2 linked regions of the Variovorax paradoxus genome follow. The protein of the gene in region 1 interacts with the protein of each later gene in a pairwise test. Links are inferred from orthologs where the notes say so. Each region holds a gene or a part of one and is shown on either strand. Other genes may lie near its edges.

Region 1 (3,589 bases):
TTGACCTCGGCTTGCTCCGGCGCGAGCGCCAGCAGGCTCTGGATGGCATTGCGCGCACGGTCCACGGCGCGTGCCTCGATCAGCTCCGCAATGGCGTAGAGCGCCATCACCATCGCGGCTTCGGGCCATTGGCCGATGATGAAGGCGCCGGTCACGGCCACCGCCATCAGGGCGTTGATGTTCAGGCGCCCGCGCACCAGCGCAGCAAAGCCCTTCTTGTAGGTGTCGAGGCCGGCCAGCCCGATGGCGCCGAGCGCAAGCACGACCTCCACGGCCTTGAAGCCCATGCCGTCCAGCGCCATGAACGAGATCGACTCGGCGGCGATGGCCAGCACCAGCGCCGCGATGAGGCGCACGAGGCCCATGTTCATGCCGGCGATCTGCGCGGGCGCCGCGGCGGCCTGCGTGCCACCCGGGTTCAGCGGCTCCGGCTTGAAGCCGGCCTTGCGGATGGCGGCGAGCGCCTCGGGCAGCGCGCCGTCTTCGGTGGTGATGGCCATGGTGCGCTCGCCGAGGCGAAAGCGCAGGGCCTTGACGCCCGCGACCGGCTCCAGCGCGCGGCGGATTTCAGACTCTTCCACCGCGCAGTCCATGGTGGGGATGCGGAACAGCAGCGCGCCCTTCGGCACGTCGGCGCCATCCGCGCCGGCCGGAGCGAGGGGAATCGCGCCGCAGGAGCTGCTGCTGCCGCAGCATGAATCCTCGGCATGCGAGTGGGCGTGGGGCTTTGCGTGCTCATGGCCGTGGTCGTCGCCATGCGAATGAGGGTGCGAATGGGCGTGCGGCACAGGCCGTGTCAGAGCGTTTTCGTTCGTCATGAATCGATTGGAAACCCTGAAGCAGGTGTAGAGTCAAACGCTCATTTCCACTCCTTCATTTGCCGCATCATGAAAATCGGTGAACTGGCCAAGGTCGCGAACACCCCCGTCGAAACCATCCGGTACTACGAACGCGAGCAACTGCTGCCCGAGCCGGCGCGCACCGACGGCAACTACCGCATCTACGACGAAGACCATGCCCAGCGCCTGGGCTTCATCCGCCGCTGCCGCTCGCTCGACATGACGCTCGACGAGATCCGCAGCCTGCTGAAATTCCGCGACGCCCCGCAGGAAGACTGCGGCCAGGTCAATCAGCTGCTGGACGACCACATCGGCCACGTGGCCGCGCGCATCGCCGAGCTGAAGACCCTGGAAAAGCAGTTGAAGGCGCTGCGCCAGCAGTGCGGCGGGCCGGAATCGGCGAGCAGCTGCGGCATCCTGCAGGAACTGGACACCGCCGCCCTCGTGCCCGAGCCCTTCGGCCAGCACGCGGGGCATGTGCACGGCGCGCTGCACGCGCCGGCCAAGCGCGCCGCCTGAAGCGGCCTCGGGCTTTTGCTTCGGGCTTTTACTTGCCGATGAGCTGCGTGAGCTTCTCGGCCTCGAAGCACTCGTCGCGGGCCGCGTCGCCTGGCACGCAGTCCTTGGTCGAGCCGGAGCGGTCCGACAGCTTCTCGATGGCCTGCCACAGCAGCGCGATCTGGTGCTCCTGGCTCGAGGCGTTGTCGATCAGGCTGCGCATGGCCTGGCTCAGCGGGTCGTCTTCCTGCGTGATGCCGTAGGCCGAGAACTTCTGCGGCGCGGCCACGTCGGCGCTTTCGCCGGCCTTCGACGGGATGATGCGCGCGGGAATGCCCACCGCCGTCGCGCCCGCGGGCACCGGCTTGATGACCACCGCGTTGCTGCCGATCTTGGCGCCGTCGCCCACCTCGAAGCCGCCCAGCACCTTGGCGCCGGCGCTCACCACCACGTTGCGGCCCAGCGTGGGATGCCGCTTGGTGCCCTTGTAGAGCGAGGTGCCGCCCAGCGTCACGCCTTGGTAGATGGTGCAGCCGTCGCCGATCTCGGCGGTCTCGCCGACCACCACGCCCATCGCATGGTCGAAGAACACCCGCTCGCCGATCTTGGCGGCCGGGTGAATCTCGATGCCCGTCAGCCAGCGCGCCCCATGCGCGATGAAGCGCGCCGGCCACTTGAAGCCGTGAGTCCAACAGGCGTGCGCCCAGCGGTGCAGCACCACGGCATGGAAGCCGGGGTAGACCGTGATCACTTCCCAGGCGCTGCGGGCGGCCGGGTCGCGTTCGAGGATGCACCGGATGTCGGCGCGCAGGCGAGAGAACATCGCTGCCTTTTGTCGTTATATCGATATGGGGCGGGCAGTCTATAGCCCGCCGTCATCGCTTACGGGCGATAAGGTTTTATTCAGGCAGGGAGCCGCGGGGCGGCTTGGTCGCGTCGCTCATGGCCTTGGCGATGCCGCGCAGGATGTGGATTTCTTCGGGCGTGGGCTGGGCCCGGTTGAAGAGCTGCTGCAGCCGCGGCATGAGCTTCTTGGGCGCCTCGGGGTCGAGGAAGCCGATATCAACCAGCGAGCGCTCCCAGTGGTCGAGCATGCCGGCCACGGCCTGCGCATCGGCCGCCTGCACCGGGTTGACGGACTCCCGCACCTCGTAGCCGCCCAGCGCCAGCCGCCATTCGTAGGCCACCACCTGGATGGCCGCGCCCAGGTTGAGCGAGCCGAATTTCGGGTCGGTGGGAATGGTCAGGGCCACGTTGCAGCGGTAGACGTCTTCGTTCCGCATGCCGAAACGCTCGGAGCCGAACAGGAAGGCGACGTGCTGGTCGCCCTGCTTCGCCAGGGGCTCCAGGTGTTCCCGGGGCGTGCGGGTGGGCGGGCCGAAGTCGCGCGGAATCATGGCCGTGGCGCACAGGTGGGTCACGCCGTCGAGGGCTTCGTCGAGCGTTTCGACGATGCGGGCGTTGGTCAGCACGTCGAGCGCGCCGCTCGCGCGCTGGATGGTTTCCTCGCGCCGCAGCACGTTGGCCCAGCGGGGCGCCACCAGCACGAGGTCGGAGAAACCCATGGTCTTCATGGCGCGGGCGGCGGCGCCCACATTGCCGGCGTGGCTGGTCTGGATCAGGATGAAACGGGTGCGCATGGCGGGTTCAGGAGACACGAAACGGCGGAGCCGGTAAAATGCCCGATTCTCGCCGCCCGCATCGCCGGGCCGCCTTCGGGGCCTCCGCGGCCTCCCTACTGTTCTTCTCACAATCCAATGTCGTCCCCCAACCTGCATCCCATGCTCAACGTGGCCGTCAAGGCCGCACGCGCCGCCGGCGCGATCATCAACCGCGCTGCCCTCGACGTCGAGGCCGTGCGCATTTCGCAGAAGCAGGTCAACGACTTCGTCACCGAAGTCGATCACGCGAGCGAGCAAGCGATCATCGAAACGCTGCTCGGCGCCTACCCGGGGCACGGCATCCTGGCCGAAGAATCGGGCACCGAATACGGCGCCAAGGACTCCGACTACGTCTGGATCATCGATCCGCTCGACGGCACCACCAATTTCATCCACGGCTTCCCGGTCTACTGCGTGTCGATCGCGCTATCGGTGCGCGGCAAGATCGAGCAGGCGGTCATTTACGACCCGAGCCGCAACGACCTGTTCACGGCCACCAAGGGCCGCGGCGCCTACATGAACGAGCGCCGCATCCGCGTGTCCAAGCGCACCAAGCTCACCGAGTGCCTGATTTCGACCGGCTTCCCGTTC
Region 2 (3,537 bases), 1.5 Mb from region 1 along the record:
AGCAGCGGCCAGAGGCCGGCGCCGGTGTAGGTATGCGTCTGCGGCCCGCTGCCGCTGGAGAAATTGACGGTCTGGGTGACGGGCGTGCGCGCCGCGAGGTCGGCCTCGGTGACGAGCACCGGGCGGTCGACGGCGCCGCCGAGCTGGAAGGACGGCGCCGCGGCCGGTGGCGGCGCGGGCGGCGGCGGGGCAGGTGCCGGGGCCGGCGCGGGCGCCGGCACCACCGGAATGAACACACCGGCGTTGTTGTCGCCGCCTCCGCCGCATCCCGCCAGCACCAGCGCGGCGACGCCCGAAACCAAGCCCCTGGACCAATCCATACCCCAGCCTCCATCCTCGATGTATTCAATCCGACATGGCGAATGCGCTCTATTCCGTTCGCTGTAACCCGGCGGGCCGCCGGTTCGAACTAGGGGAAGCAACGTTGCCGTCGGGCTCCTGGCTGCCCTCTCGCAGCCAACGGGCGAATGTACATCGTTGTATCTGAATGAACATATCGAAAACGATATCCCGCCCACCATCCACGAAAGGCCTGTCATGACGCACAACACCGGACGCCGCTTCGCCATTGCCGCCGGCACCTCGACCCTGGGGCTGGCCATTGCCCAGGCCATGGGCTGGTTCTCGCGGCCCGCCCAGGCGGCGGAAAACGAGAAGTTCGAGGTCACGCGCACCGAGGCCGAATGGCGCAAGCTGCTCGACGCCAACCAGTTCGCGGTGCTGCGCCAGGAAGGCACCGAGCGGCCCTACACCAGCCCGCTCAACGACGAGCACCGCGCGGGCACCTTCAGCTGCGCGGGCTGCGCGCTCGACCTGTTCTCGTCGAAGACCAAGTTCGACAGCCACACCGGCTGGCCCAGCTTCTGGAAGCCGCTGGACAAGGCCGTGGGCGAGCACACCGACCGCTCCTTCGGCATGACGCGCACCGAGGTGCACTGCAGCCGCTGCGGCGGGCACCTGGGCCATGTGTTCGACGACGGGCCCAGGCCCACCGGGCTGCGCTACTGCATGAACGGCGTGGCGATGAAGTTCACGGCCGGGTCGGCGCAGGGCTGAGCCGGGGACGGCGGGCTGGTCTCACAATGCGCGATGTCCGTCCGACAAACGCATTGACTCAAGGAGATTCCATGAAGGCCCAGAACATCCTCCAGACCATCGGCAACACGCCGCACATCCGCATCAACCGGCTGTTCGGCAATGCGAAGCAGCAGGTCTGGATCAAGTCCGAGCGCGCCAACCCCGGCGGCTCCATCAAGGACCGCATCGCGCTCGCGATGGTCGAAGACGCCGAGAAGAGCGGCGCGCTCAAGCCGGGCGGCACCATCGTCGAGCCGACCTCGGGCAACACCGGCATCGGACTGGCCATGGTGGCGGCCGTCAAGGGCTACAAGCTGATCCTGGTGATGCCCGACAGCATGTCCATCGAGCGCCGCCGCCTGATGCTGGCCTACGGCGCCACCTTCGACCTGACGCCGCGCGCCAACGGCATGAAGGGCTCCATCGCCCGCGCCGAGGAAATCGTGGCCGGCACGCCCGGCGCGTGGATGCCGCAGCAGTTCAACAACCCCGCCAACGTCGACGTGCACGTGCGCACCACGGCGGAGGAAATCGCGGCCGACTTTCCCGACGGCATCGACGTGATCATCACCGGCGTGGGCACGGGCGGCCACATCACCGGCGTGGCGAAGGTGCTCAAGAAGAAGTGGCCGAAGCTGCAGGTGTTCGCGGTGGAGCCGGTGGCCTCGCCCGTCATCTCCGGCGGCGCGCCGGCGCCGCACCCGATCCAGGGCATCGGCGCGGGCTTCATCCCGAAGAACCTCGACACCTCGCTGCTCGACGGCGTGCTGCAGGTCGACGCCGAGCCGGCGCGCGAAATGGCCCGCCGCTGCGCGCAGGAGGAAGGCATTCTGGTCGGCATCTCGTCGGGCGCCACGCTCGCGGCCATCGCGCAGAAGCTGCCCTCGCTGGCACCCGATGCGGTGGTGCTGGGCTTCAACTACGACACGGGCGAGCGCTACTTGTCGGTCGAGGGCTTCCTGCCCGCCTGACCCGCTATCCCTTTCATAGCGCCCCGGGCGCTTAAAATGCGCGGCCTGCTTGATAACTACAAGCCCTACGCCGCCATGCTGAGAATCTCCGAACTCAAACTTCCGCTCGACCACGCGCCCGACGCGCTGGCAGCCCTGATCGCCAGGACGCTCGACGTCCCGCTCGACGCGATCGCTTCCCACAATGTCTACAAGCGCAGCTTCGACGCGCGCAAGGTCGAGCTGCTCACGGTCTACATCTGCGACGTGCAGCTGGCCGACGCGAAGCTCGAAGCCGCGCTGCTCGCCAAGCACACGGGCCATCCGCACATCCAGAAAGCGCCCGACATGCGCTACACGCCGCCGGCCAATGCCCCCGAGGGCACGGCGCGGCCGGTGGTCATCGGCTTCGGCCCCTGCGGCATCTTCGCGGCGCTGATGCTCGCGAAGATGGGCTTCAGGCCCATCGTGCTCGAGCGCGGCAAGACCGTGCGCCAGCGCACCCGCGACACCTGGGGCCTGTGGCGCAAGAGCGTGCTCAACCCCGAGTCGAACGTGCAGTTCGGCGAAGGCGGCGCCGGCACTTTCTCCGACGGCAAGCTCTACAGCCAGATCAAGGACCCGCGCTTCCTCGGCCGCAAGGTGATGGAAGAGTTCGTGAAGGCCGGCGCGCCGCCCGAGATCCTCTACGTCGCGCATCCGCACATCGGCACCTTCAAGCTGGTGAAGGTGGTCGAGAACATCCGCGAGCAGATCGTGGCGCTGGGCGGCGAGATCCGCTTCGAGCAGCGCGTGACCGACGTGCATATCGAAAACGGCCACCTCCGCGGCCTCACCGTGCTCGACCAGACGACCGGCCAGAGCCACGAGCTGCGCGCCGACCACGTCGTGATGGCGCTGGGCCACAGCTCGCGCGACACCTTCGAGATGCTGCACGCGCGCGGCGTGCACATCGAGGCCAAGCCGTTTTCCATCGGCTTCCGCGTGGAGCATCCGCAGGGCCTGATCGACCGCGCGCGCTGGGGCCGCCATGCCGGCCATCCGCTGCTGGGCGCGGCCGACTACAAGCTGGTGCACCACGCGAGCAACGGCCGCTCGGTCTACAGCTTCTGCATGTGCCCGGGCGGCACCGTGGTCGCGGCCACCAGCGAGCCGGGCCGCGTGGTCACCAACGGCATGAGCCAGTATTCGCGCAACGAGCGCAATGCCAACGCGGGCATCGTGGTGGGCATCGACCCGCGCGACTACCCGGGCGACGCGCTCGCCGGCATCGCGCTGCAGCGCGAACTCGAGAGCAATGCCTTCGTGCTCGGCGGCGGCGACTACCGCGCCCCCGGCCAGCTGGTGGGCGACTTCATCGCCGGCAAGCCCTCCACCGCGCTGGGCAGCGTGACGCCGTCGTACAAGCCCGGCGTCACGCCGACCGACCTGCACAAGGCCCTGCCGGCCTACGCCATCGAGGCGATGCGCGAGGCCTTCCCGGCCTTCGGCCGCAAGATCAAGGGCTTCG

Evidence for each region. The genes of interacting proteins can lie anywhere in the genome.
Region 2: the proteins of cysE (region 1) and cysK interact in binary tests that used the Escherichia coli proteins (3 or more experiments, as listed by UniProt). The link is inferred for Variovorax paradoxus from one-to-one orthologs.

Annotation. Positions count from the first base shown.
Region 1 is NZ_CP091716.1:2,927,914-2,931,502, reverse strand. Bases 274-3,073 are described here. They hold cysE (serine O-acetyltransferase), read right to left. Parts: upstream 2,161-3,073; coding sequence 1,387-2,160; downstream 274-1,386. Other genes in these bases: L3V85_RS13595 (RNA methyltransferase), read right to left, coding at 2,237-2,977; cadR (Cd(II)/Pb(II)-responsive transcriptional regulator), read left to right, coding at 888-1,358; L3V85_RS13610 (heavy metal translocating P-type ATPase), read right to left, coding at 274-818. Also shown: more of L3V85_RS13610, read right to left, coding at 1-273; L3V85_RS13590 (inositol monophosphatase family protein), read left to right, coding at 3,095-3,589.
Region 2 is NZ_CP091716.1:1,467,855-1,471,391, reverse strand. Bases 340-3,087 are described here. They hold cysK (cysteine synthase A), read left to right. Parts: upstream 340-1,127; coding sequence 1,128-2,048; downstream 2,049-3,087. Other genes in these bases: L3V85_RS06910 (NAD(P)/FAD-dependent oxidoreductase), read left to right, coding at 2,124-3,087; msrB (peptide-methionine (R)-S-oxide reductase MsrB), read left to right, coding at 613-1,056. Outside these bases: L3V85_RS06925 (molybdopterin-binding oxidoreductase), read right to left, coding at 1-320; more of L3V85_RS06910, read left to right, coding at 3,088-3,537.